Lacibacter sediminis: one gene and its partner. The protein of the gene in region 1 interacts with the protein of each later gene in a pairwise test. Links are inferred from orthologs where the notes say so. Each region holds a gene or a part of one and is shown in the gene's direction. Other genes may lie near its edges.

Region 1 (13,234 bases):
CACTTTGTAGTTGATCAAACCACTGAACCCTTTTTCTGCTTCTGCAATTTCAGTTTCAGCAGTTAAGCCTGCGTATTGGAGAATACTGTTGACCACCGATTTCAGAAAATACACATCCGTTGCTGAAGCTTTTTGTTTCCATGATGCTTCGGTACTACCGGTTGTGTAGATCGCTAAATGATCTGTTTCAAAATATTTACCAACGTCTGAAGTGGTATATGTTTTTCCAAATTCAAACAGGCGCAGATTGTTATTCCTGCGGTTGAGATTAAAGGAAACGCATTGCAATCCTGTTTCCAGCATTGACGGACGCATCACATTCAATTCAGCACTCAGGTTGTTCAACATCTTTACAGTTGTTGACAATACTTCTTCACTGTACCATGCACTGTTGGCAATAGAGTTGGTGAAGATTTCATTGAAACCCTGGCCGGCAAGTATATTGCTGATCTTTTCTTTATATGCGAAACTTGTTTGATCTGCTTCGGTTGACGGAGAAATAGTGATGCTTGTTGGTATCTCTACGTTATCCAATCCATCAATACGCATTACTTCTTCTGCAAGATCAGCAGGCAGTTCCATATCAGGTTTGCTGAAAGGAGCAGCTACCCATATTTCATCAATTGATTCTTTGATCAATTCAAAATTGAGTGATTCAAATATTTTCTTTACCGTATCCGGGTGATAATTTTTACCACTGATCTTTTTCAGGTAATGAAACTTGAGAGCGATCTGTGTTTTTTGTTTGGGTGTTGGATAAACATCCACCACATCGCTTGCAATTTCACCGCCACCTAATTCTTTGATCAATAAAGCAGCACGTTTTAATACGTTCACTGCGTTGCTAATATCAACGCCTTTTTCAAAACGTGTAGCAGCATCAGTGCGCAGGTTATGACGGAAAGATGTTTTACGTGTTGTAATTGGGTTGAACCATGCACTTTCTAAAAAGATATTCTTCGTGCTTTCTTTCACACCACTTTTTGTGCCACCGAACACACCGGCAATACACATGGGTTCTTCTGCATTGCAGATCATCAAGTCTTCAACACTCAGCTTGCGCTCTTTTTCATCGAGTGTAAGAAACGGAGTTCCTTCAGGAAGATTTTTTACGATCACTTCTTTACCCGTGATAGCATCTGCATCAAATGCATGCAATGGCTGACCGGTTTCATGCAGAATGTAATTCGTGATGTCGACTATATTATTAATAGGACGGACACCAATTGCTTTTAATCGTTGTTTCAACCAGGTTGGGCTTTCTTTCACCGTTATATTACTGATGCTTACACCTGCATAACGCTGACATGCATCTTTGTTCTCAACTTTTACAGTGATTGGTAACGATTTATTATCAACTTTAAATCCGTTGCTGAACGGCGTTTTAAGCGTGTATTGTTTTTTATCATGAAAGTTGAGATAAGCAATTACATCTCTTGCCACACCCATATGGCTCATGGCATCCATGTGGTTGGGTGTTAAACCAATTTCAATAATCCAATCGGTGTATAATTGAAAATAATCCGATGCCAAACTTCCCACTCTTGCATCTTCTATCAGGATCATGATGCCTGCATGACTTGCACCTAAACCAATTTCATCTTCGGCACAGATCATTCCCTGGCTTTCAACGCCACGGATCTTTGCTTTTTTCATGGTCATTGGTTCGCCGGTCAACGGGTAAATGGTTGTACCAACTGTTGCCACCACCACTTTTTGACCAACAGCAACATTCGGTGCACCACAAACGATTTGCAAAGGTTCTGCAGAACCAACATTCACTGTGGTAAGCGAAAGTTTATCAGCATCGGGATGTTTTTCGCAAGTGAGCACTTCACCAATCACGAGGCCTTTCAGCCCACCTTTCACTTCTTCATATGCTTCCATACTTTCCACTTCTAAACCAATGGAAGTAAGGATGCGGCTCAAACGCTCGGGTTCTACTGCTACGGGCAAATATTCATGGAGCCATTTATAACTGATCGTCATACTTAATCAACTTTTATTCAGAAAGCTGCAAAGATAATTGATTGAAGGCTTGAGGAGTAAACGAGTTTTGGGCGAAATCAAGCATCAAAAAATCATATCCCGAACCATTTTTCTGCAATGAAGAATCACGCAAAATCAATAGCTAAAAAAGGTAACAGTCAGGCGCAAGTGCAGACCGGCGTTATAATCAGTTTTTAGCGTTCCTTAATGATACCAAAAGCAAGCGGGTAAAGGTTTTCAGGTAAAGCAAAAGGAGGAAAAACCGTAAAAATCCATATTGTAATCCGCATCAGTCTGCCAAAAAAAAGCAGTAAAATCTTTCTGCACAGCGGGTGTGCAAATACATTAGGTTTGGGCGAAAAAATATTTTAAATTGAGGATAACAGGCTTGATTTATGTGAATGAATGAGCAAAAGCGGTGGATAACCGTGAATTTAATGTGAATTGCAGTTGAAGAAATTAAGGCGAGGATTTGTTTTTGCTTGTATCATTTTCTCATTTACATTCGTCGCCCTTGTTCCGGTAACAATTGCTTAACATGAAAATTGGGTAAACGATTGTGAAAGAAAAGAACCCAAATTCAACCATTGTATTTCCTGTTTAACTATGGATCTTACTAATCTCAATAAAGACCGCAAAACAAAGCGGAAGGCGCCGCTTGACCTCACCACCATGGTATATGGCAAAGTTCCGCCGCAGGCGAAGGAACTTGAAGAAGCTGTACTTGGTGCCGTAATGCTCGAAAAAAGTGCTTTCGATGCTATCAGCGAAATCTTACGTCCGGAATGTTTTTATGTAGATGCACACCAACGCATCTTCCGTGCTATGCAGGGGCTTACTGCTAAGAGTTCGCCCATTGATCTGCTTACAGTGGTGGAAGAATTAAAAATGCGTGAAGAACTGGAAATGGTTGGCGGTGCTTACTATGTAACCCGATTAACCAATACCGTTGTTTCTACTGCCAACATTGAAGCGCATGCACGTATCATTCTGCAGAAATTTTTGCAGCGTGAATTGATCCGCATCAGTGGCGAAACCATTGGTGATGCATACGAAGAAAGTACCGACGTATTCGATTTGCTGGATGATGCAGAAAGCAAACTGTTTGAAATAACCAATAACTATCTCCGTAAAAACTTTGATTCGTTTGATAATGTGTTGATCAAAACCATTCAGCGGATTGAAGACATGCGGAATAAGCAGGAAGACATTACCGGTGTACCAACCGGTTTTGCTACCATGGATAAAGTGATCTACGGTTGGCAACCATCGGATCTGGTGATCCTCGCTGCACGACCTGCCGTGGGTAAAACAGCGTTTGCGTTGAACCTCCTTCGGAATGCTGCATTGAGTGCAAGTAAACCAACACCTGTTGCTTTCTTCTCACTTGAGATGGGTGCTGCACAGTTGGTGCAACGTATTCTTTCTGCCGAAAGTGAGATCATGCTGGAAAAAATTTCCCGTGGTAAACTGGAAGATCATGAAGTGCAGCAGTTGTACAAAAAAGGTATTGAACGTTTAGCGAAAGCGCCCATCTTTATTGATGACAGTGCTGCTCTGAATATTTTTGAATTACGTGCCAAAGCCCGCCGACTTGTAAACAAACATGGCGTAGGTTTAATCATTATCGATTACTTGCAGTTGATGAGTGGAAGTGCCGGTAATAAAAATACCAACCGTGAACAGGAGATCAGTACTATTTCAAGGGGCTTGAAACAACTCGCCAAGGAATTGAACATTCCCATCATTGCACTTTCGCAGTTGAGTCGTGAAGTAGAGAAACGTAAAGATGGTAACAAGATGCCACAGTTGAGTGATCTCCGTGAATCGGGTGCCATTGAACAGGATGCCGATATGGTGATGTTCCTGTATCGTCCCGAGTACTATGATATTACATCGAACGAATTTGGTGAAAGCAATCGTGGTGAAACACATATTCGTATTGCGAAGCACAGGAACGGTTCGTTGGAAACGATCAAGCTGAGAGCTTTACTTCATATCCAGAAATTTGTGGAAGATGATTTTGGTGATAATATGGGAGGTGGCGGATTTGGTGGTTCACAGGGGCCATTACCTGGCGGACCAGGTATGATGCCCGGTGGCGGAAACTGGAAACCGGTACCAAGTGATGATGGTCCGAAAGTATTTGTTCAGAAAGGCAGTAAAATGAATGATATGAACTTCGATGAGGAAACGCCGTTTTAGATTTCTGATTTCGGATGTATGATTTTAGATTTGTCCCGCTTGCTTAAAGCGGGACAAATTTTTTTATGGCTCTACCATTTTTTTATATTGAAACTTTTGATGCAACTCAGCAACTCATTACGTTGAATGAAGAAACTTCCAAACACGTAGTGCAGGTATTGCGTATGCAGGTGGGTGAGCAATTGAATTTAACAGATGGGAAAGGAAGTATGCTCACTGCTGCAATCAGCGATGCACATAAGAAACATTGCGTGGTGCAGGTAAAGGCTGTAAGCTATCAGCCACAAGCTGCTCGCAAAATAACTATCGCAGTTTCTTTGGTTAAGAATGCAAGTCGGTTTGAATGGTTTTTGGAAAAGGCAACAGAGATCGGTGTTACAGAAATTATTCCGTTGCTGTGCGAACGCACGGAACGACAACATTTCCGTTATGATCGTATGAAAGGAATAGTAGTAAGTGCAATGTTACAAAGCCAGCAAAGATGGTTGTCTCTTTTGCATGAGCCAATGAAATTTGAAAATGCACTTCGCCTGACGCCCTCGTCTGACGGAATACTGAAACTGATCGCTCATTGCGAAGAAACAGAAAGGAATTCATTGAATAAAATCCTGAGCGAAGCCGAAGGGTCAAATTGTATAATACTGATCGGTCCTGAAGGTGATTTCACCAATGAGGAAATTAATCTGGCAATTGCTGCAGAATTTAAACCGGTTATGTTAGGTGAAACGAGATTAAGAACCGAAACTGCAGGAGTAGTTGCTGCTGCATTATTATGTATTGCCTAATAGCAGAAAACGCAAAACTCAAGTGTTGCTTTTTAAATAGAATAGGCCGACCTTACAATTGATTAATTTATCTCTGCCGCAAAATTTTTCTTTCATTTCTAAAACATGAGAATATGAAAAGGGATATTTTATCTGTTGGCGGTATTGTGTTTATTTCACTTTCACTTTTATTCTTGGCGTATCTGTTTGTTAGTTCTCTAACAAAACAATTCTTCAATCAGGATTCTGATTATGCGGACACATGGATGGCAACACCAACAGCATTCAGCAAGTAGGTTTTACTGTTTTCTTATTATATGCGATTGGATATTTCAAGCTTAGAGAGGTAATTAACAGCTAAGGTTGGAGAGACGAAGACCTAACCGTGGTTCACACAGTTGAAAGATGAACCTGTGCAAAAGATCAGTTCACAATTTTATTGGCACAGCTGCTGCTGGCGAAAGCTTCAGGTTTGGCTTTAAAGGCAAAGCCCATACCAAGGATATAACCCATTGCTTCACGCAATGCTTCATTGCTTTTGAAGTGAGGGTTGGTGTTGATGTCGGCATGTACTTCCATATCCACATCATACTCTGTAAAGAGGTCGCAAAGCTCATAAGCAATTTCAATACTCTTTGCAACTTCAACAAGCATACGTTCTTTAATGGAATACTTCTGTCTTGTTTTTTCGTTGTGAATGAACATGAAGCCGCCATGACCTTCACGTAGAAAAACAATGACCGTTGCAAACTCTGTTTCCATTCCTTTTACCTGGCTGTCGGTACCAACACAAACTTTCAGGCGAAAGCCTTTGCCGGTTTCTCTTATAATGGCGGCACGTACCTCTTCCTTGATCGGAATGCGGATATGCTCGCCATTGAATTTTCTCCATTTCATAAAAAAGGGTTTCCCTAATTTACGAAATTCTTTCCGGCTGCTGCAAGATTGTTGAGTTATGTGTTTATTAACAGCTGGGGATAACCGAAGAAGAAAACAGACAATGTATAATAGGCAACTGGTAAGTGGTACCGCAATCGTCAATCTACAATCCGCTTAATATTGCCCGGTACTTAATAACACCAATGTACAGGCTTCCATTGGCTGAATATTATTTTGAAGCGCAAGTTGTTTCAGCTCTTCATTTTCAGCACCCGGGTTAAAGATGATGCGTTTTGGTTTGAGCGAAAGAATATAATCGTAATATTCTTTTTGATGAAGAGGATTGAGGTAGAGCGTAACAGTATCGAGCTCTTCAACAGGTTGCTTTGTTGTTTCAATTGTTACATCATCAACAGTTCCTGTATGCTTACCAATACCAACTACTTCGTGGCCTTTATTGCGAAGACGTTGTATGGCAAGATAGCTGTACCGTGAACTGTTATCAGAGGCGCCGAGTACAAGTGTTTTTTTGCTCATGTTGTAAAGTTACATCAATTGAAGCGCTGCAGTTTTACCAAAGCTTGTATTGTTTTTTAGGAGTAGATGCAATTACCTGTTCCAATGCATCCTTCAGGTGTGGATACTTAAATACAAATCCAGCTTGCAGCATTTTTGTTGGAACAACCCATCTGCTTTTAAGCACTAATTCAGTTTCTGTTCCAATGATGAATGCTCCCAACTTCAGCATCCATTCAAAAGCGGGAAGACCGATTTTTGTATTGGTTACTTTTCTAAGTGTTTCCATGAAGTGCTCATTGCTCACAGGATTGGGTGATGAACAATTATAGGTTCCTTCCAGCTCATTATGTTCGTACAAGTATTCAATCATTCTGCAAGTGTCTTCAATATGCACCCAGCTATACATTTGTTTACCGTTGCCTTGTTTGCCTCCCAATCCGAATTTTAGTAGATTGAAATAGGGAATCATTACTCCACCTGACCCAAGTGTAATTGCCATTCGCAATGCGGCCTTCCTTGTGAATGGAGTTCTTTCTTCATAAAATGTTTCTTCCCACTGCTTACATACACGAACAGAAAAGTCATCTTTGATTTCGCCTGTTAATTCATCCTGCGGTTTGTCTTCGGCATGTCTATAAATAGTTGCAGACGAGGCATTGATCCAAAGCTTTGGAGGCTGTACAAGTTTATGAATCGCTTCGCCAATTATTTTTGTTGCATTGACACGGCTGTCAATAATTTCCTGTTTGTTTTTTGCTGTGTACCGGCAGTTCACAGATTTACCTGCCATGTTCACAATCATATCTGCTCCATCTAATTCTTTGTGCCATGGTCCAATCGTCTTTCCATCCCACTGAATGAAAGTAGTTTTTGAAAGCTCAGTACTTGTAAGACTGGTATATTGATTTCTGTTATTACTGCTGTTGGGCAATTGTCTTGTTAAAATAACAATCGTATTATCTTTCCCAAAGTACCTGATCATTTCTTCCCCAATAAAGCCGGAACCACCTGCAATAATTATCTTTTTGTTTGTCATTTTGTACTTAGTTTAAATAATATATAATATTAAAAACAAACAACCAGATAAACACAACTGCAAAGGTGATGAACAATGTATTCATCAATACTTCTCCAATTTTAAAAATGAGCTTATTTGGAATTTCATACATAGGGTAGTACGCAAATTGTGTAATGACTTTACCCGTCCAGTAAGCAGCAATTAACCCGGTTACTGCAACAGCAAGCGGACTGCCATTCTTTAACTCATCAGCCAGTAAGAAGGAGATCAAACCAAAGGAAAAGTTTAAACCTTGTATGTAGCGACCATATGTTTTTGCGATTTCCTGGTTAAGCGGTTTTAGCTTTTTGATATCGTTGTACCAATCGAAAACTTTGTGTCGCACATAAGGATAAACCATGGCTGTAAAAATTTGTCCGGCTGCGCCAATGTAAATGAGCCAGTTGGGGATTGTGTAGTTCATAACAATTTATTTAGTGATGAATTATTTCAAATGCACAAACTCTTTCAATTGCAAAGCCCTTAATTCTCTCCAGCAGATCCATGTGTATACAATTGCCATGAAAGGGGCGGCATATAATAATATCCATAAGCCAATACCAAGTGGAGTAAGCAGCAGCAGAATAACAACCAACCAGTGATAATACAAACGAAGGCTATTGGTATTTGTAAACCAATGTGCCAAAGCATGGACGATCATACCGGTTACGTGTAGGGCTCCAACAACATAGTAGGCAGTGAAGAGTAGTCCGCCCTCATGTGTAATAAGCCAGCTGATAAAAAATGCCAAGATCAGTAATACACTACTGTAAAATTCGAATTGCTTAAACAGTTTCATGTTTCATGTATTTTATAATTTCAGAAAAAAATGAAAATAGTGTGTTTTAAAAAAGCCGAACGAATCGGCTGTATTGATCTTTGATCAACTATTTAAAGAGCTTCAATGCTGTACTGATGAACCAATTCTCATCACTCTTCACAACAACATCGAGCATACTATCGGCATGTGCACCAAATTTTTTAATACCGCTGATAGTATCAAGAAATGTTTTTACTTCCTTGTCTTTTTTATCGCCATCCACTTTACTTAACTGATCCATCAGTTTCATCATTGGATCCAATTCACGTTTCTTGCGTTCTTTAATGATCTGGCGTGCTACTTTCCAGATATCTTTTTCAGCTGTGAAATATTCTTTGCGTTCACCTTGGATCAGCACACGATCCACCAAACCCCAATCGATCAGGTCACGGATGTTCATGTTCACATTCCCCCGGCTGATATTCAACTGGGCCATCACATCGTCCTGTGTTAAAGGGTCAGGACTGATCATCAGCAACGCATGAACTTGTGCCATGGTGCGGTTAATACCCCAATGTGTACCCATGGCGCCCCAGGTGCTGATGAACTGTTGTTTGGCTTCCGATAATTTCATGGCCCTAAGTTAGCAAACAATTCCGAATTTTCAGTAATTACTGAAAATTAATTTTTTAATAGGATCGGCCGTGTGTGAGACGTATCAACGGTTTGGCTAGGAAGGGCAGCGTTTTGACTGAATTGATGAAGAGATTGGTGATGCTTGGCTTGCCAAAGAGCCCTTGAATCAGGCGGCCGGTTTTTAAACGTTTGGCAAACTGCTGTTGCCAGTTGCGGCTGTAGCATTCTTCCATTTGCTGCCGTGTGATTTGCTGTTGCAGAAACGCATGCACCTGTTCAAACGCCAGTTTACTTCCGTGCATGGCCATGCTCATACCGTTGCCACAAAGTGGCGTGATCATGCCACCTGCATCGCCAATCATCAACACGTGATGTTCTACTTGTTGCTTTTGATCAAAGCTGATCTGTGAAATGGTAACAGGAGTCTTGTATAGAAATTCAGCTTCAGCAAATATTTTTTTGAGCTGTGGGTTTTTGCAGAGGATGTTTTTCTCCATCTGTTCAATATTGTTATTGCTTTTTTGCAAATTAACAGCAGTGGTTAAATAACAAAGACAAAATTTTCCATCTTCAATTTGTGAAATACCACAGTATCCATTTTTGAAATTGTGCAACGCAATTACATCAGCCGGCCGATTGATGTTGATATGATATTTAACGCCGATATAGTTGTTGAGTTTATTTGGTTTTTGCTGTACAAAATTTCGATTCCATTTAACATCAAGATTACATCGTTTGCCGAAACAACCTGCTGCAACTGTTGCAGTAAACTCACCGGCAGTTGAATGAATAATGAATGTATTGTCGTGAAAAATTACATCGTTCACTTTTGTTTCTTCCAGTAAATGAACATGGTGTTGCCGGGCAATGGTGGCCAGCATTTCATCCAGTTTATAACGACTGATGCCAAAACCACCAAGCGGCAATTCATGTTGAAAGATATTTCCCTCAGGCGACGATACTTCCAGTTGTTTGATGATCGGTAAATGGAGTTGTGATAACGGAATTCCTAACCATTCAAGATAGTTCCAGCTTTCCATACTGATGTATTCGCCGCAAACCTTGTGATAGGGATATGTTTCTTTTTCAAACAACACAACTTTATAACCTTGCTTTGCTGATTGAATGGCTAGAGCCAATCCGGCAAGGCCGCCACCAATGATTGCAATATCGTAATGCTTGTCAGTCATGTTTATAAATCAATAACCAACGAAAAGCCCACATCCATTTTAATTGATGGTTGTTGATAGATGGTCGATCACAAAGTTGAATAAGTTCTTCCCGTTTAAATCCTCTTGCAACACTCAATGGTGCATCGTTTTTTACAAGATATGATTTTGAAAAAAGGTTGGTCAACAGTTTGATGGAATAATAAGCAAGCACATGCCTGTGTAGATCATTCACAAAAAAACCAAGTGTTGAATTGTTCTTCATCCACATGAATTGAAATTGTAATTCATCCTCACTAAAATGATGACAGAACAACGAAGAAAAAATAATATCGGGTTTTTGCGTGAATGCTGCTGTGGAATAATCTGAGCAGATAAATTCAATGCCTTCATTTTCTCTTCTTGAATGTGCATAGGCAATGCAATGTGGGTTGATATCAATACCGATCAGTTTTATATTGATGTTTTTCTTTTTACAGTATTGTTGGATGGCTCTCAGATTATCGCCACCACCACAGCCAATTTCACAAATTTGAAGTGTTTGCGGGTGAGCCACCCCATCCTTCGACAAGCTCAGGACTGGCGGGTGACTGAGTCTGCTAATGAAATGTTGAAAGCCTTTGATAGTGATCTGGTGTCCACCTAGCCAAGTATTGATCACATCCAGTTCCTGCATATTCTGTTTGATGTCATCAAACAGAATATCATCGCCATCGAGTAGTTCTTTTTGATATGATCGTTTCGTGAGATCAGGCATGTGTTGAAGCTACAAAAGTTTCCATTGTTAAGCCAGGGCCAAAGGCGGCACCAAAAATGGATTCATCCTTACTGCTGTTTTGCATCAATTCTTTCAGCACAAATAGAATAGTAGGAGAAGACATGTTGCCATAATCACGCAACACATCATAACAAGCCTGAAGTTTTCCTTCCGGTAGTTGAAGCGATTTATGAATAGTATCTACAATGCGCCTTCCTCCGGGATGAATACACCAGTTACTGATATCGTTTTGTTGCAGATCTGCATGTTGCAATGCTCTCTGCACCAACGGTTCAAAATCTTCTTTAATGAGATCAGGAATATATCCGCTCAACGTCATTAAGAAGCCAGTGGATGAGAGTTCCCATGCCATGTCCCGTTTGCCTTTAGGCACAATTTCGCTGTAAAAACTTTTCAGGTGCAGTCCTTTTGCAGTTACATCATCATGCATCACCAATGCTGCAGCACTACCATCTCCAAATAAAAGCGTGGAAGCAATACTATCCGGACTAGCATCTTTTTGGAAATGCAGTGTGCATAATTCAGTACACACAACCATCACTTTTGCAGCACGATCGGTTTTGCAAATCATATCAGCCAGCTTTAATCCGTGAATGGCTGCATAGCAACCCATGAAGTTGATGGAAGTGCGAAAGATATTTTTTGGAAGATCCATCAGCTCCATCACCATCAGATCAAGACCCGGCGCACTCATGCCTGTGCAACTGACTGTTATAAGATGCGTGATTTGCTGACTGTTTATCTTTCCTGCAATACATTGCCTGATCGCATCAACAGATAACGGTGCCGCATAACGGTTGTACCAACGCATGCGATGTTCTAAATCCGGAAATGGTTCAAGATTTTCGCTGTGCGGATAAAACTTCCATTCAGGTAATTTGTGACTGTAATCGGGAACAACAGAGTAACGTGTATCAATTCCACTTTGGCTGTACAGAAATTTCAGCTTCCTGTTTTCAACAGCATCTAAGGCATACACTTCCTGCATGAACTGCAGGATATCTTTCTGCGCATGTTTAAATGCCGGAACGGCTGTGCCAATGGAAACCAGTTTACTCAAATTGATTCATGATTAAGATCGTTATAAATGCTGCGTTGGTGCATATACTTGCCAAAACGTTCATTTGCATCGTATGTTTAAAATCTGCAAAACTTTCGTCCTTCCACACTTTCACTGCCCACCATAAGAAATAAACGAGAATGGGGAGGAAAAAGATGGCCAGGATGAAAAATTCTTTTATCATCAGTGATGAAAAGAAGGTATAACCAACAAACATCATGGCAACAGAGTAAACAACGGCGCAGAATACAAAGGTTTTGCGATAGCCCAGCAGGTAACTGATGGTTGTCACTCCATCTTCTTTATCCTGCTTATGCTGATAAATTTGTGTAAGCGGATAAAACCCGCCGATCAGCAAGCTTGCTGCAATCATACCTGCAATAGGCATGCCTGTTTTAAGCATCACTGATGATCCATGATAAACCATCCAGAAAACCAAACCACCTTGCAGCGTAATTACTGTGAGATAACCAATAATTGGATACTGTTTCAGCCTTACACCACGATAGCTGTATAGCCTTGACCCAATGATATAAATAAGTATTCCAACTGCAAACCAGTAACTGATAATGAATGACAGTGCAACAGCTAAAACATCCATAGCAACTGTTGTATAATATAATTGCTTTGTTGGCTGCAATGGGTTTGCAAGGCCACCAATAGGAGAGTTGTCCCTGTCCATATAACTGTTATAACCATTGCTGGATGGGTACACAAGCACATGAAGAATGATAAAGATCAATAACGCATTTGTCCGGTTGATGTTTACCAATTGAGTTAATGCAAACCAATATACCGGCATTAAGAAAATGGAGAAATGAAATCGTAACAGCTGTATAGTACTTTTCCTGATCATGGTTGATGATGCTTATTGTAAATGTAAGCTTTGTTTAATGGGCAAACTATCGCCTGGCTGTCATTTGAAGCTCACAAAATATGTAACGCAGATCTGCTAAAAAAGTTCCAGTTTCAGGTTTTTGATCAGTAATGGCTTGCGTGCCAGGTTCCATACCAGCACTTTTACTTCGTCACCTGTTTGCAGTTTAAATGAAAGTGGTGCAAAGAAATGAACAGGTCCCCATTGATTAAGATCAGTATGCCGGAGTTCAATGCGTGGATGCTTTAAACAGGAGCTGTCAGCAAGCCCGATTTTATTATTGATCTTTACGGCTTTCCAAAGCAGGACCTCGCCATTGCGTGTAACGGTTAACACCATCAACTGATAGCGGTACCAATCGTATATCTGTTCAGGTGCGTTGAAAGTACCGCTGGCTTTTATGTATGATGTAGTGATATCTTTTGCAGCGGTAAAATATTGCAGCGATACAGGTGCAAACTCTTCCTGCTCACTCATCCGAATGAAATCTTTTTGCTGTATGCTGTCGTAGGGATTTATTTCAGCCATTGATTTTTGAGCA
Region 2 (17,096 bases), 2.8 Mb from region 1 along the record:
ATTACAGGCTACTTGGGGGAAAAGATCCAGGATTATGTAAAAGAAACTTTTCCAACTATCAGCAGCACATTTGTAAACCAAAGCGAAAGACAAGGGCTTGGCCATGCTATTTTGCTTACAAAAGACGTGGTGCAGAATGATGAAGTGATCATTGTGCTGGGAGATACGATCTGTGAGTATAACATTAAAGAAGTGTTGCAAACCAATGCTTCAATGCTGGCAATAAAAAAAGTAGATGATCCCCGCAACTTTGGTGTGGCAGAAGTTGATGAAGAAGGTAAGATCATGAAAGTGGTTGAGAAACCACAGATACCAAAAAGTAATATGGCGCTTGTTGGTATTTATAAGATCAGCAATTCAGCTATGATGTATGATTGCCTGGAAGTAAACTTTCGTGATGGAGTAAAGAACAGAGATGAATACAGCTTAACCGATGCATTGCAATGCATGATCGAAAAAGGAGAGCCTTTTCAATCGTTCAGAGTGTTGAACTGGTTCGATTGCGGACATAAAGATTCATTGCTTGAATCAAACGCCACGTTGCTGAAGAAATTCGGCACTTCTATTTCACCCGATCATCGTTTTGAGAATGTGATTTTGGTAGAACCCGTGAGCATTGGTAAAAACTGTGAAGTGCGTAATTCGATTATTGGTCCCAATGTTTCTGTTGGAGATAATACAACCATTAACTATTCCATCATCAAAGAATCGATCATTGGTTCTTATGCAGACTTGTTTGATATTGTATTGGAAGAAAGCCTCATTGGCAGCGATACAGAAGTGAAAGGCGAAACAAGAAGTTTAAATATTGGTGATAATACAGAGATCGATCTGGGATAAAATGCACTTAGCTGATTAGCTAATTGGCAAATTTGCTGATTATGTTTTCCAACCGCATCACACAACTCTTCAACATAGAAAAGCCCATCATCCAGGCAGGAATGATCTGGGCAAGCGGCTGGCGTTTAGCCAGTGCCGTAAGTAATGCCGGTGGCTTGGGTATTATTGGCAGCGGCAGCATGTATCCTGATGTATTGCGTGAACATATTCAAAAATGCAAAGCAGCAACTGCCAAACCTTTTGCTGTAAATGTGCCTTTGCTTTATCCTGATATTGATCAACTCATCAGCATTATTATCGAAGAGGGTGTGAAGATCGTTTTTACCAGTGCAGGTAATCCCAAAACCTGGACGGCAATTTTAAAAGAAAAAGGTATCACGGTTGTTCATGTGGTAAGCAGCAGCAAGTTTGCATTAAAAGCACAGGAGGCAGGATGTGATGCAGTGGTAGCTGAAGGTTTTGAAGCAGGTGGGCATAACGGGCGTGAAGAAACAACAAGCATGGTATTGATACCTGCCGTAAAAAAAGCTGTGCATATTCCGGTAATTGCAGCAGGCGGGATTGCAACAGGCAGACAAATGCTTGCGACAATGGTGCTTGGAGCAGAAGCAGTGCAGATCGGCAGCCGTTTTGTAGCGAGTGAAGAAGCAAGCAGTCATCTCAATTTTAAACAAGCTGTTATTAATAGTAGTGAAGGTGATACCGTTCTTACATTGAAACAACTGGCACCAGTTCGACTCATCAAAAATGATTTTTACAACCAAGTGCAGGAAGCTGAGCAAAGAGGTGCATCAAAAGAAGAACTCATTCAATTGCTTGGCCGTGCAAGGGCAAAGCGAGGCATGTTCGAAGGCAACCTTGATGAAGGTGAACTGGAGATAGGACAGGTGAGTGCTTTACTTGATGATATTTTACCCGCCGCCACAATTACCGAAAACATCTGGATGGAATTCAATAAAGCCCTGGCCAATCCACTTGGTTCAGCTTAATCGGTTTTTATCCTGTCGGTTTTTTCCTTCAATTCTTTCATTAGTTTTTCCTGAAGTTCCAGTTGCTGCTCCATTAATTCCCGGGGTTGAGTCAAGAGCAATTCCTCTTCCTGCGGAAAATCAGGGATATTCGGAACATCGGGTATCATTGGCAATGGGCCAAATTCAACCATAGCATCGGTGTTTGTGAAATTTGATGACCAGGTTTGTTGTAGCAGCATGTCCTTTTTTGCCCAAAAAAAGCAACCGCCAAGGAATAGCACAATTGCAAACCTTCTAAAGTTAGAGTGATGATAAGGCATAATAAATAATTTTGGCTAATTTACGATTGAATTCGTAGATTTGAAACGGAAGAAAGATTTTCAGAACAATTTAACAGGCTCAATTGTCATAAAATTGATAAAAGTAATGTTATAAGTTCTGTAACTTTAAACTCTTATCATCGTAAAACTATTGTTATGAAGAAACTACTCCTCGCATCGATCCTCATGACAGGCGTTTCAATTAGTGCACAAGCATCTGCAGATAAAGGAAATGAAACCGGCTCTGTACAAGGCGTTGTTATCGATGCCGAAACAAAAAAACCTGTTGCGAATGCTTCGTTTACTGCTTCAATTCGTAAAGCTTCTTTCCAGAAAGAAGTTACTACCGATGCAAACGGTAAATTTAATTTAAGTAATGTGCCTGTCGGTGAGCATACCATAGTAATCGATAAGGTTGGCTATCGTGCAACTAAAAAGGAGGCAATTCTTGTGAAGGAAGGATTGCTGTTGAAAATTGAATTTGAAGTGATACCGGCAGAAGAAGAAATACATCAGCCGTTTATGGCACCCATTACCATTCATTCTTTTTAAGTTTAAATAAAAAATCCCCCGATGTTTATCGGGGGATTTTTATTTCCGGTCGTTCCTGATTTTATTAAGCTTTGCGGAAAGCCCATTTGGCCATTTCTTTCAGTGTTACTTTCTTTCCATACAACAAGATTCCTGTGCGATAAATTTTTGCACTGAGCCATGTTGTGAATAAAAAGCCGAGTATGAGCGAACCCATTGATATAGCCAATTGCCACCAGGGAACTCCAAACGGTATACGTGCCATCATTACAATCGGTGATGTAAATGGAATAATGCTTCCCCAAACTGCTAATGAACCTGAAGGATTCTGAATGGCATTTACCATGATGAAGATGCCCAACACAATTGGCAACGTAATTGGTAACATTAATGATTGTGCTTCCTGCGGATCTTCATTCACCACACTGCCAACTGCAGCAAACAGTGAAGCATAGAATAAGTAACCAAATAAGAAGAAGAAAATAAAACAAGGAATAATTAATGCCCAGTTAGCACTTAATACCGTTGTTTTTGCTTCCAGTATTTTTAATGCCATTGTATTATTCTGCGCCATGGATGGCATCGACTCATTCATCTGTTTTGCCTGCTCTAACACTTCAGGTGAAATAAACAAACTGCTAAGCGATGAAAGCACAAAAACAAGGATGATCCATAGGAATAACTGTGTTAAGCCAACGGCAGCAATACCAATGATCTTTCCAAGCATAAGTTGAAATGGTTTTACACTGCTCACCATTACTTCTGCAATACGGTTTGTTTTCTCTTCCATTACGCCACGCATAACAGCCGTGCCGTAAATAAACAATACAATATAAATGATGAAGCCGCTTGCATAGCCTATGGCCAATGCCAGCATCTTGTTATCTTCTTTTATCTCTTCGCCTTTTACCTGGTATGAACGATAGTTGAGTGATGATGCACTTTCGCTTTGCTGTTTAATAGAATCGAGGATGCTGCGTGTTACGCCACGCTCCATCAACATCCTGTTCTCATTTATTTTCTGTAGCTGATTCTTGATAGCCTCATCCGTTGCAAGACCTAATTGTTTTTCTGTATACAAACGAACAGAATCGGCTTTTTGCGGAGTTGATGAATAAACGATCAACAAGCCTTCATAGCCTTTGTCCTGGTAATTGTTTTTTGTAACAGCATCAGGATAGCCAAACGAAACGGCTGAGCCATCTTTAAAGTTATTCTTGTAAATGCCGCTTTGATCATCCACAGCTATTTTACGTTGTTCAGTACTGTTTGCACCAATGAAAGCGCCACCGAAGATGAGTGCAAACATCAGCAAAGGAAACAGGAAAGTAGAGAGCAGGAAGGTTTTGTTGCGTACCCTTGTAATGTACTCCCGTTTTATAATGATCCAGATCTTATTCATATACTAATATATTAAGCAGTAACAGTTTCAAATTGTCTTGCAGTTGGTGTGCCTTCAATCAGCCTGATGAAAATTTCATTCAGTGAAGGAAGTATTTCATGATAAGCCACGATCATGCTTTGCTGGTTGATGAAGTGCAGCAAAATGTCGTTCGATTGATAACCTTCATTGATCTTGAGTGTAAGATCAGTCCCATTCTGCTTTACAATACTGAAGGAAGGATGTTGCAGTGTTGCAGGTAAACGATCAACTTCGGCTGTGAAAATATGCTGCTTGAATTGCTGTTTGATTTCTTTTACACTTCCATCAAGGATCTTTTGTCCTTTATTCACCAATACAATATGATCGCAGATCTCTTCCACCTGTTCCATACGATGTGTACTGAAGATGATTGTTGTTCCTTTTTTTGCAAGGTTGAATATCTCATCTTTTATCAGGTTGCTGTTCACCGGATCTAAACCACTGAATGGTTCATCAAGGATCACCAGTTTTGGTTCGTGCAAAACCGTGGTAACAAACTGCAGTTTTTGTCCCATCCCTTTTGAGAGATCTTCCACCTTTTTGTTCCACCAGCTTTGCATTTCAAACTTCTCAAACCATTCTTTTACGTTTGCAAACGCATCCTGTTTACTCATTCCTTTCAGTTGTGCAAGGTACATGGCTTGTTCGCCTACTTTCATTTTTTTATACAGGCCTCTTTCTTCAGGCATGTAACCAATATTGATCACATCATTAACTGGGTCGAACTTTTTCCCGTTGAGTAAGATGTTGCCTGCATCAGGATAAAATATTCCCGTGATCATGCGAATGAGCGTTGTTTTACCGGCACCGTTAGGGCCGAGCAAACCAAAAATTGATCCTTGACTGATGGTGAAGCTGATATCGTCCACCGCCTTTTGAGAAGAAAAGTATTTCTTCAGGTTTTGAACTTCTAAGATGGTACTCATATTGCAGTATTAGAGTGCAGGTTGCACAATTTGTTACAAGGTAGGGTAGAAAAAATTGCAGAAACCTTTTAATCTGATGATTGGTTACTCTGCAAGGCAATCATATTGGCAATGCGCTCTCCATCCATTGCCGCACTCACAATGCCGCCTGCATAACCGGCTCCTTCGCCACAAGGATAAAGTCCCTTGATTTGCGGATGTTGCAACGTTTCATTGTCTCTCGGAATGCGAACAGGTGAAGATGTTCTTGACTCAGTTGCCACCACCACAGCTTCGTTGGTAAAATAGCCACGCATTTTCTGACCGAAAGCTTTAAAACCAAGCCGAAGATCATCAAACACAAATGGAGGAAGAACCTGACGAAGATCAGTACTATTCAACCCGGGTAAATAAGAACAATCGGGGAGTGAAGCAGATGTTTTCTTATCAAACATATCGGCCATTCGTTGAGCAGGTGCCACAAACTTTCCGCCGCCGGCAACAAATGCCTTTTGCTCAATGGCCTGCTGAAATTTCATCAACAACAACGGATCGTCCTCACTTATTTGGATTTTGTTTTTTGTATTTTGGACTTTGAAAAATTCAACAGCATCTTTCACTTCAATTGTTACAACCATACCGCTATTGGCAAAGGCGTTATTTCGTTTTGATGGGCTCCAGCCATTTACTACTAATTCGCCGGGTGATGTGGCTGCCGGTGCAATAATACCACCGGGGCACATGCAAAAACTGAATACACCTTTTCCCTGCACCTGCTCAACCAAACTGTAAGAGGCTGGCGGAAGAAATTCATCACGAACAGGGCAACGGTACTGAATAGAGTCGATTAATGATTGCGGGTGTTCAACACGCACACCCAACGCAAAAGGTTTTGCTTCAATTAAAATATTGTTTTGATGCAGTAGTTCAAAAATATCCCTGGCACTATGTCCTGTTGCAAGGATTACAGCATCAGCATGTATTGTTGAATTGTGATTAATTTCAACGCCTTTTAGCATATCCCTGTCGAGACTAAAATTTGTCAGTTTGGTTTCAAAATGAATTTCACCTCCACAACTCAAAATAAATTCCCTCATAGCGGTGATGATATGCGGTAGTTTATTCGTGCCAATATGTGGGTGACTTTGGTAAAGAATTTTTTCTTCGGCACCAAAGCGCACAAACAGTTGAAGAATGCGATCAATACTTCCACGTTTGCTGCTGCGTGTGTAAAGCTTTCCATCGCTGTAAGTACCTGCACCGCCTTCGCCAAAGCAATAATTACTTTCGGGATTTACTTCGCCTTGCTTATTTAATGCAGCAAGATCTCTTCTTCTTGCTCTCACATCTTTTCCTCGTTCAATTACAATCGGTTTAATACCCAATTCAATTAAACGTAATGCGGCAAATAAACCTGCAGGTCCGGCTCCAACAACAATTACCTGTTTGCTTGATTTATGTACATCCTTGAAATTAAATTCAAAGACATCTCTTTGCTGCACCGGTTCATTGATAAAAGTTTTGACAGTAAGATTTACCCAGGCTTGTTTGCTTCTTGCGTCAATCGATTGCTTGAGAATATGAAATCCATTTACGGAAGCCAATTGAACGTTTGCAGAAACTGCAATTTGTTCTTTTATAGACGAACTGTCAGCAGCTTGTGAAGGCAGTAAACGAAGCGAAATTTGTTGTTGCATGTGTGTCAGGCAGTTAACCTAAAAACAATAATTGCGGCAAAGATAGTTGTATTTATAAAGCATATAATATTATGCATTTCATCAAGAAAAAACATTTTTTTTGTGGCTTTAAAAACAGTTATCTTTCATTAGTTACAGCAAGTACATGAGAAAGCTTACAACCCTCTATTGTCTTATCATTATATTGTTTATTTCTTACTCCTGCAACCCGGTTTACAGGGCATCTTCTGTTCAGTATAAAGATTACCAGGTACAGAATGAGCGCAAAGACGCATCGGTACAAAATTTTCTTCAACCTTATGCTGATAGTGTGAACAGCAGCATGAATCTGGTGATCGGTCAATTAGCTGTTGATCTTGACAAGCGTCAACCGGAAGGAACACTCGGTAATTTTATGGCCGATGCGATGAAAGCAATGGCTGAAAAATATTACAAAACAACAGTTGATGGTGCTTTTATCAATTACGGAGGCATGCGTTTAACTGGTATGAAAGCAGGTGCAATTACAAGAGGCAAGATTTTTGAATTGATGCCGTTTGATAATATTATTATCCTGCAAAAATTAAAAGGAACAGTATTGCAGGAATTTCTTGATCATATTATAGGAAGAGGTGCCTGGCCTGTGGCTGGTATTACGATGCAAATGAAAGATAAAAAAGCAGTAAATGTGATGGTTGGAGGAAAACCACTCGATCCAAATATGATCTATACAATAGCTAATTCAGATTATGTGGCAAATGGTGGCGATAATTGTGAAATGCTCAAGGTTATTCCACAGATCAATAATGGTTCACTTTTAAGAGATGGTTTGATTGATTATGTTCAATCGTTAACACAAAAAGGACAACCCGTTACTGCCACTATCCAAAACAGAGTTACGAATGCTCAGTAGAAGAAAATTTATACAGCAAACATCGTTTACCACAGCGGCCTTGTTGGCGGGCAAATTTGCAGGTGCAGAAGAAGTAACAACGCAACGCCTGGTTATTCTTCATACAAATGATGTACACAGCAGGCTCGATCCTTTTCCTATGGATGGCAGCCGCAACCAGGGACTTGGTGGTGTCGCTGCAAGGGCAAACCTTATTAATGAGATACGTGCAAAGGAAGAACATGTACTGTTGCTTGATGCCGGTGACATTTTCCAAGGAACACCTTATTTTAATTTGTACAAAGGTGAGCCAGAAATAATAGCGATGCAGAAGATGGGTTACGATGCCTGCACAATGGGTAATCATGACTTTGATGCAGGGCTCGAGAATTTTGCATTGCAGCTTCAGCATGCAACATTTCCTGTATTATTATGCAACTACGATTTTACAGCAACGCCCATGGAAAATAAATCACTACCTTATAAAATATTTAAGAAAGGAAAATTGAAAATCGGCGTTACCGGTGTGGGAATTGAAATGAAAGGATTGGTACCGGATAACTTAATAGGAAACACCAAGTATCTCGATCCTGTGTATAAGTTAAATGAAACAGCTTCGATGCTAAAGCGTGAAAAAGATTGTGACATGGTGATCTGTTTGTCGCATTTGGGATACCAGTACCGTGAAAATGCAAATAAGATCTGTGATATGATTCTTGCAAAAGAAACAGAACATGTTGATCTGATCATTGGTGGTCATACACATACGTTCTTAAGTGAACCTGTGTTAGTAAAGAATAAAAAAGCAGAAGATGTTTTGGTGAACCAGGTAGGTTGGGGAGGTATTCAGTTAGGCCGATTGGATTATGAATTTTTTAAATATAAAAAGAAAAATATGACAGCAGCAAAATCATTATCAATAGGTAAAAAAACAGGTGAATAAAAAATTTTTTTTTCCACAAAAAGTGTTGATATTCGCCTTCCCCCTTAAGTTTTTTCATAATACTTTCATTATGAAAAATTGCCAAAGAGAATAAACAGGAACATTATTAACTCATTATATAAACTGCTTTTGGAACAATGACGAAAACGGCTGATCAAGTTTGGAAAAGTTGTTTAACCATTATTAAGGATATAGTAGAGTGGCAACATTTCAAAACATGGTTTGAACCAATCAAACCGGTTGAATTAAAAAATAAGATCCTTACCATCCAGGTGCCCAGCCAGTTCTTTTTTGAATACCTGGAAGAGCATTATGTAACGTTACTTGCCAAAACATTGAAACGTGAATTAGGTAAAGATGCTAATCTTGAATATCGCATCATGATGGATAGTGGTAATAATAATAACCAACCCATCACAATGGATGTTCCCGGTCATGGTTATAAAACATATACAAATAACGAAATGGATTTTCCGCTTGTGATAAGTAACCCCGTCAAGAACCCGTTTGTAATACCGGGCTTGAAAAAGGTGCAGATTGATCCGCAGCTGAATCCAAACTATACGTTCGATTCTTTTATTGAAGGCGATTGTAACCGTGTTGCACGCAGAGCCGGTAAAACAGTTGCTGATAAACCCGGCGCTACTTCATTTAATCCATTGGTGATCTATGGTGGTGTAGGTTTGGGTAAAACTCACCTTGCACAAGCTGTAGGTAACGAAGTGAAACGTCAGCACCCAAATAAAGTGGTGTTGTATGTAAGCTCTGAGAAATTCATCAACCAGTTTGTTGATCACAGCCGTAACAATGCCATCAACGATTTCATCCATTTTTATCAGTTGGTTGATGTGTTGATCATTGATGATGTGCAGTTCTTCAACCGTGCTGAAAAATCACAGGATGCTTTCTTTGCTATTTTCAATCATCTTCATCAAAGTGGTAAGCAGTTGATCTTGTCATCAGACAAACCACCAAAAGACCTTGAAGGTGTTCAGGAACGTTTACTTAGCCGCTTCCGTTGGGGACTAAGTGCCGATCTTCAGATGCCCGATTACGAAACACGTATCGAGATACTGGAGAAGAAGATGAAGAACGATGGCTTGGAAATGCATAAAGATGTGGTAAAGTATATCGCTTATAACATTAATACCAATATTCGTGAGCTTGAAGGTGCCCTTATTTCATTATTGGCACAATCCTCGCTGAATAAAAAGGAGATCGATCTTGATCTTGCTAAAAAAGTGCTGAAAAACTTCGTTAAAACATCATCTAAAGAAATAACAATCGATGCCATTCAGAAAATGGTGTGCGATTACTTTGATGTGCCTTACGAAAAACTGTTACAGAAAACACGTAAACGTGAAATTGTACAGGCCCGTCAGATCACAATGTACCTGGCAAAGACATTTACAAAGAATTCTCTCAAGACCATCGGCGAGCATTTTGGAGGAAGAGACCACACAACGGTTATACACTCCTGCCAAACTGTAAAAGACCTGATGGATACGGACAGCATGTTTAAAGAAAGTGTACTGGAATTGCAGCAGAAAGTTCAGTTGGCTGCGATGTAATAAAACCCAAAACCTAACACAACTCATTTGATCCCGGATTTCTTTAAGAATCCGGGATTTCTTTTGGCACTTTAACAGAGGACAACTATTTTTGCAACCCCTTAGGGGAGTTCATCCTCGATGAACACGGCGGGAGGTAGTTCAGCCCGGTAGAATACCTGGTTTGGGACCAGGGGGTCGCAGGTTCGAATCCTGTCCTCCCGACTACTTAAAAAGGCAATCAAAAAATTGATTGCCTTTTTTATTCATTCGATTCGTGGATCTTTTGTGGGAGAAGCCTGTATGAGTTAATAATAATTGATCAATAGCTCATTTTGATTTATCATCATCTTCAGATCTGTTCGTTTGTTTATTTTTCTGGTATTCAGTTGGTGTCATCCCGAACTGCTTCAGAAAGATCCTTCCAAAGTTTGTTTGCGATCCAAAGCCTACCATATCAGATACCTCATAGATCTTATACTCACCACTGGAAAGTAACTCGGCGGCTTTTTTTAACCGGGTAATATTAATCAGTTCGTTTGGTGTAAGATCAGTCACAGATTTGATCTTGCGGAACAAGCTGGTGCGGCCCATATTCATGAGCTTCGCAAGTTTGTCAACATCCAGTGCATGATCTTCAATGTTTGCTTGAATAAGATGATTGAGTTTTTCGAAGAAAAGTTCATCTGATTTATTATGTGCAACAGATTTAAGATGTGCAAACGGAGTATTTACAAAATAGTCTTTTAACTTCTTCCGGTTGTTGAGTAAGCTTGCAACATGCGCCTGCAGATATTCCGTTTCAAACGGCTTTTCAATATAAGCATCAGCTCCAAGGCTCAGTCCTTCTATTTTTGCCTGAAGTGTATTTTTTGCAGTAAGTAAAATAACAGGGATGTGGCTGTATTCAAAATTTGATTTGATCTCTCTGCATAATTCAAATCCATCCATCACAGGCATCATTACATCACTGATCACTAGTTGAACTGCTTCCGTTGAAAGAAGTTTTAACGCCTGTAAACCATCAGTTGTTTTCAGCACTTCATAATGTTCATGTAGTTCTTCAGCAATTACTTCCAGTAGCTCTTTGTTATCTTCCACTAAAAGAATTCTTGGTTTCATTGTTATTGATTTGGTGATTGATTTATAAACTATTTACGCTGAAGTTTGTGAAGTGGTTATTTCATTATTGAGCGGTAAAGTGAGTGAAAAACAATTCATATTATCTGTTTGTGAATCCAGGATAAGTGAACCTCCATGCAGCTGTGTGAGCGACAGAGCCAAAGCTAAACCTATTCCTGAGCCTGTCTGCGCTTCTGTTTCACTGATGCGGTAAAAAGGTTCAAATATTTTTTCCTTTAGTTCAACAGGAATTAAATAACCATCGTTTTTAACACGGATAGTGAATGATTGTTCATCCTTATAGAAAGGGAGTAATTCGATCATCACTTTTTTGTCTGCAAATTTGATAGCATTACTAATAAGATTGTTGATGATCTTATTAAAAGCATCCACATCAATATTCGCAAACAATGCTTCTGCGGGTATGTCAGTTGAAAATGAAAGACCATACTCTTCTGCCAGATCAGAAAAGTCGTTACAGGCATCTTCAACCAGCTGTGTAACATTTGTGTGTACAAATGAGAGATGGAATTTATCTATTTCTGTTTGTCTGAAATCCAATAATTGATTAGTGAGTTCGATCAACCGGTTGGTATTTCGATTCATTATTTTCAGGCTACGTTCCAACTCAGGTAGAGCTTCAGCTTTTCTTGTAATTCTTGAAAGCGGTACTTTAATAAGTGTAAGCGGTGTTTTAATTTCATGTGCCACGTTGGTGAAGAAATCGATTTTAGCATCCAGCAATTCTTTATTCTTCACCAATCTCATCTCCAGCATTTCTCTTTCCTTCGCCACTTCCAGCTTTTCAAATTTCTGTTTATTCTTTTCTTCCATCCGTTGATGATAATAACGAATGATGAAATAAATCAATAGCAGGAGAAGAAGGGAATAAATAAGGTAGGCATATGTGCTCAGCCACCAAGGTGGTAAAATGCGGATGATCAGTTTTTTTTCGTTTGGGCTTGCAATGCCGTAACTGTTCATTGCCCGTAATCTGAAATGATAAGTTCCGGCAGGCAGTTCTGCAAAATCAACTCTACGGTTTTTTTTCAGGTTCACCCAGTTGTTCGAGAGTTCTTCCATTTGGTAAGCATACTGAATAGTTTCAGTTGCCGTATACCCAAGCGCTGCAAAATCAATACTGAATGTTGATTGATCATGTGTAAGTACGATCGTATCTGTATATGTGATAGATGCTTTCAATGGAGAACCTTTCTTGCCAATACCAGTTTCTTGATTTGCAATTTCAAAATGAGTGATGTAAACAGGAGGGGCGAAGGCTGATTGCCTGAATTCTTTTGGGTGAAAACTGATAAGCCCCTTTGTGCTGCCAAAGTACATACGCCCATCCGCATCTTTAAATGCAGAGCTGTAGTTAAACTGATCAGTGATCAATCCATTCGCTGTGGTGAAAACATCTACTTTCCCTGTTGTTGGAATAAAACGTACTAGTCCTTTGGTGGTGCTGATCCAAAATTCACCACTGCTTGATTCCAAAATGGAAAACATGAAATTGCTGGGAAATCCATTTGCTGTTCCATAGCGTGTGAAGTTCTTGGTTTGCTCATTCCATTTGCATAATCCTTCTTCTGTTGTAAACCACAGGTTATTGCGGCTGTCTTTGAAAACAGAATTTACACGGTCGCTGCTTAAACTGGTTAAATCGTTTTCATTGTGCAAAATAGTTCCGCCTTTACCGGTCGCAGGATTGTAAAAGTGAATACCTCGTCCGAATGTTGTTGCCCAGATAGTTCCTTTATCATCTTTTACTATCCCGGTGTACCAATCCCATTCAGGAAAACCTTCCAGCCGGGCCAATCGATCGTTTTTTCGATCGTATCTGTAAATACCAAGTGTTGTTCCTATTAAAATATTGTCGTGATCGATGGCATTAATACAATAAATAAAGTTGCTTGACAAAACGCTGCCGGCACCAACCTGGAAATGTTTGAAAACCTTTCCCGTTCGGATATCCATTACATCTAACCCATGTTCAAACGTACCGATCCAAACTTCGTTTCGGGATACTTCCAGTCCATGTAAATTAAAAAAGGAAAGACTTCCAGGCTTCCCTGTTGCTTCATAAGGTGTAAACATTCCTGTGACCGGATTGTATTTGTTAAGCCCTGCATCTTCAGTACCTATCCAGAAACTGCCATCACTATCTTTTTTTATTTCTCTTACAACATTGCCACTGAGTGAATTTTCATTCTTTGCAGGAATGAATTTTGTAAAAGGCGTAACCTGTTTCGGAAAATAATTGATACCGCCAAAATAAGTGCCCACCCAAACACCTCCTTCATTATCTGCGCACATTGTTTCAACTGCATTATCAGAAAGTGAGAAGGGGTTGCTGTAGTTTTTTTCTAACTGTATGCCTTTACCCGTTTGCAGATTGTAAACAAAAATGCCTGATGCAGTACCCAGCCAGAATTCATTCGGTGAAACCTGGAGAATCCGTTTTACATAAAAATTTGTTTCCCGTTTTAAAGTAAGTGGCAGGTCAACGTACGTTTCTTTTACCGGATCAATTAATTTAACATCTGCATTGTTCGTGCCTGCTAATAGTTGTCCGGTATTGGTTTGCACAATGGTTTCAATGTATTTGTATTTTGTATCGTCGGTATTTTTAAACAGAGGAATGCTGGTGAATGTACGGTTGGCGGCCTGATATTTTTTCAGTTCTCCGTTTGCAGTGCCTACCCATACATTTCCGTCAGATGTTGGGCAAACAGCACTTGCAATAAAGAAAGTTGGATGATCAAAATAATCAAGTGTGTTATTTTTCAATGAATATTTGCAAACAGCAAAACCTGATATGAACCATAAGTTACCCTTCGTATCACCGGTAAGTTTAAATATGCTGTGTTCTTTCGTTGAAGGTAAAAGCCTGAACTCTTCTGTTTTATCAATGTATTCATACAAACCTTTGTCGGTACCTACATACATCGTTCCCTGTTTATCCTCGTATAGTGATTGAATAAAGTTGTTACCAATGCTGTTACTGTCAGAAAAATCTTTTCTGAATGTTTTAAACGAATAACCATCGAAACGGTTTAAACCATCTTTTGTTCCAAACCACATAAAGCCTCTCTTATCCTGCATTGCACAGATCACACTGTTGTGCGAAAGTCCGTTCTCAACCTGGTAACGTCTGAAATAATACGACTGTCCAAATAGCGAACAATGAAGCATTAACAGCATGCTCAAAACACATATGGCTCTTGAAAAACGCAATTGTTTGGTTTGTTGAATGTTAGAAAAATATCAATCGAACACCTGGGTGCTTTTGTAAAAATTGGTACTTTTTGTTGAAATATCGGAATTTTTAGTCGAACTGAATAAATTAATATTTGTCAAATTTACACTTATTAATTCTTAACGACTAAAACGACTTGCTATGACCTCTACTAATCTCTCTTTTATTTCAACCTGATGTTCTGAACTGTCTGTATTATTTTCTTACTGAAAAGTTTGCAAGGATGACATTTTCTGAAACAGCTTCTTTTCATTGAAATATTACTTCGTTCACAACTTCCCGCAACAATCTGTATGCTGCACAAAAAAAATGTGAAGCAAATGGGTTAATGCCTACCTGTGTTTAATCATAAAGCGTATAAACTGCTTATTAACCAAAACGTACACGATTCATTTATTTTTTAATTAAACAAGTATTGATTGCTTATGAAAGAATTAGTAACCATTAAAGCCGGCAAAAGAGCCATCGCTTTATTAGGATTGTTGCTCTGCCTTTCTGTTACGCTCTTTGCGCAGGATAATGACATTACTGTAAAAGGTAATATAAAGTCAGATTCTGCGGTGCTGCAAGGTGTAACTGTTCAGTTAAAGACTGATACCAAGAGAGCTACACAAACAGATGAGAAAGGAAATTTCTCTATTCGTGTTCCTGCAAAAGGAACCCTTGTTATTTCAAGTGTTGGTTTTGAAACGCAGGAGATAGCAGTGAATGGCCGCAGTATAATTGATGTGGTGCTCAAAAATGCAAGCGGAAGTCTCGGTGATGTTGTCGTAATTGGGTTTGGTGGTACCAGGAAGAAAGAAAGTATGGTAAGCTCTATCACCACGGTTGATGTAAAAACATTAAAAGGGCCAACTGGTAACCTTACTAATGCCATTGCCGGCCGAATACCGGGTGTGATCTCTTTTCAACGAAGTGGTGAACCTGGTCTTGGTACTGATAACTCTGCATTTTATATCAGGGGGCTGTCAACATTTGGTACAGGTAAACAGGATCCGCTTATTTTAATTGATGGTGTTGAGTCGTCACCAACAGATCTTGCACGTTTGCAGCCCGATGATATCTCTGATTTCTCTGTATTAAAAGATGCGGCCGCAGCTTCAGTATACGGAGCACGTGGTGCAAACGGGGTAGTATTGGTGAACACACGCACAGGTAAAGAAGGTGTTGCAAGGTTTTCGTTTCGTGCTGAGAATCGTGTGTCGTCCAACACAAAGAATTTCAACATGGCTGATAATATTACATACATGCAGTTGGCAAACGAAGCAGCGCTTACACGTTCGCCACTTGCTGTTCAACCATATTCACAAAACAAAATTGAACATACAAAAGCCGGAGACGATCCTTATCTCTATCCCAACAATAACTGGATCGATCAGCTGATCAAAAAATATACGGTTAACCAGAGTTACAACCTCAACGTCAGCGGTGGAACCAACAGAACACGTTACTATGTTGCCGGTACTTATAATCAGGATAACGGCTTGTTGAAACTTGATCCTATTAATAATTTCAACAGTAACATTAAACTGAAGAATTATTCGATTCGTTCAAACGTTAACCTCAATCTTTCCGCAAATACAGAGTTGATCATTCGCATGTATGGCCAGTTTGATGATTATAACGGGCCAATTGGTGGAGGTTCTGCTACATTCAACAATGCGCTCTGGTCAAACCAGGTCATGTTTCCTGCTGTTTATCCGCAGTCGAAACTGCCTTACATCACGCACCCATTATTTGGCTCTGCAAGAACAGTTGATGCAAACGGATTGACTTCTACTTTATATGTAAATCCATATGCACAAATGGTGCGTGGCTATTCAGTTTATAAAACATCGAACCTTCAGCCGCAGGTTGAGTTGAAACAGGATCTTGGTTTTGTAACACCGGGATTGAGTTTTCGTACCATGGGTTATTTGAGAAGATATTCTTTTTATTCTGTTGACAGAAGTTATAATCCTTTCTATTATTCGGCGATTGTTGATCCAACAACACAAGACTATAATCTTACTGTGTTAAATGATGGTAGTGCAACTTCTATCGGAACTGTTGGTACAGAATACTTAGGCTATGCAGAAGGTAATAAAGTAGTCGACTCACGTTTTTGGTTGGAAGGATCTGTTACCTATAACCGTACATTCAAAAAACATACTGTTGGCGGTAATGTGATTGCAGTGATCTCGAATTATGAAACCGGTAATGCAGGAAGTGTTACTGCATCGTTGCCGCAACGTAACCAAACACTTTCAGGACGTTTTACTTATGGTTTTGATAACCGTTACCTTGCTGAGTTCAACTTTGGTTATAACGGTTCTGAACGTTTTGCAAAAAATAATCGTTTTGGTTTCTTCCCGTCAGCAGGTGTTGCTTACCGCATTTCAAACGAGAAGTTTTTTAACCCGCTGAAAAAGGTTATTACTGATCTTAAATTCCGTGCTACGTATGGGTTGGTGGGTAATGATCAGATCGGTAATATCAATGATCGTTTCTTCTACTTGTCAAATGTAAATCTGAATGATGGTGGCTTTGGTGCATCATTTGGTCGTAATGATGGTGCAGGAACTTATGGCCGTCCCGGTGTTTCTATTTCAAGATATGCAAACGAAGGTATCACATGGGAGCAATCACGTTCCATGAACCTTGGTATGGACATGAAGTTGTTTT

What was found.
Region 2: the proteins of dnaB (region 1) and dnaA interact in binary tests that used the Escherichia coli proteins (3 or more experiments, as listed by UniProt). The link is inferred for Lacibacter sediminis from one-to-one orthologs.

What each region holds. Positions count from the first base shown.
Region 1 is NZ_CP060007.1:4,030,321-4,043,554, reverse strand. What follows is about bases 1,958-4,894. They hold dnaB (replicative DNA helicase), read left to right. Parts: upstream 1,958-2,595; coding sequence 2,596-4,194; downstream 4,195-4,894. Other genes in these bases: H4075_RS17150 (RsmE family RNA methyltransferase), read left to right, coding at 4,260-4,894; pheT (phenylalanine--tRNA ligase subunit beta), read right to left, coding at 1,958-1,989. Outside these bases: more of pheT, read right to left, coding at 1-1,957; more of H4075_RS17150, read left to right, coding at 4,895-4,979; H4075_RS17145 (hypothetical protein), read left to right, coding at 5,093-5,254; H4075_RS17140 (ribonuclease H-like YkuK family protein), read right to left, coding at 5,382-5,855; H4075_RS17135 (CoA-binding protein), read right to left, coding at 6,012-6,374; H4075_RS17130 (TIGR01777 family oxidoreductase), read right to left, coding at 6,409-7,392; H4075_RS17125 (hypothetical protein), read right to left, coding at 7,400-7,837; H4075_RS17120 (hypothetical protein), read right to left, coding at 7,859-8,212; H4075_RS17115 (GbsR/MarR family transcriptional regulator), read right to left, coding at 8,301-8,807; H4075_RS17110 (NAD(P)/FAD-dependent oxidoreductase), read right to left, coding at 8,863-9,999; H4075_RS17105 (methyltransferase domain-containing protein), read right to left, coding at 9,992-10,735; H4075_RS17100 (type III polyketide synthase), read right to left, coding at 10,728-11,816; H4075_RS17095 (UbiA family prenyltransferase), read right to left, coding at 11,809-12,672; H4075_RS17090 (hypothetical protein), read right to left, coding at 12,769-13,234. UniProt on the Escherichia coli protein: The main replicative DNA helicase, it participates in initiation and elongation during chromosome replication. Travels ahead of the DNA replisome, separating dsDNA into templates for DNA synthesis.
Region 2 is NZ_CP060007.1:1,204,881-1,221,976, forward strand. What follows is about bases 7,903-10,855. They hold dnaA (chromosomal replication initiator protein DnaA), read left to right. Parts: upstream 7,903-8,638; coding sequence 8,639-10,072; downstream 10,073-10,855. Other genes in these bases: H4075_RS05470 (bifunctional metallophosphatase/5'-nucleotidase), read left to right, coding at 7,903-8,501; H4075_RS05485 (response regulator transcription factor), read right to left, coding at 10,382-10,855. Outside these bases: H4075_RS05430 (sugar phosphate nucleotidyltransferase), read left to right, coding at 1-840; H4075_RS05435 (NAD(P)H-dependent flavin oxidoreductase), read left to right, coding at 882-1,829; H4075_RS05440 (hypothetical protein), read right to left, coding at 1,826-2,050; H4075_RS05445 (carboxypeptidase-like regulatory domain-containing protein), read left to right, coding at 2,288-2,683; H4075_RS05450 (ABC transporter permease), read right to left, coding at 2,748-4,064; H4075_RS05455 (ABC transporter ATP-binding protein), read right to left, coding at 4,076-5,011; H4075_RS05460 (NAD(P)/FAD-dependent oxidoreductase), read right to left, coding at 5,080-6,687; H4075_RS05465 (5'-nucleotidase C-terminal domain-containing protein), read left to right, coding at 6,833-7,579; more of H4075_RS05470, read left to right, coding at 7,569-7,902; more of H4075_RS05485, read right to left, coding at 10,856-11,173; H4075_RS05490 (ligand-binding sensor domain-containing protein), read right to left, coding at 11,207-14,377; H4075_RS05495 (SusC/RagA family TonB-linked outer membrane protein), read left to right, coding at 14,858-17,096. UniProt on the Escherichia coli protein: Plays an essential in the initiation and regulation of chromosomal replication. Binds in an ATP-dependent fashion to the origin of replication (oriC) to initiate formation of the DNA replication initiation complex once per cell cycle.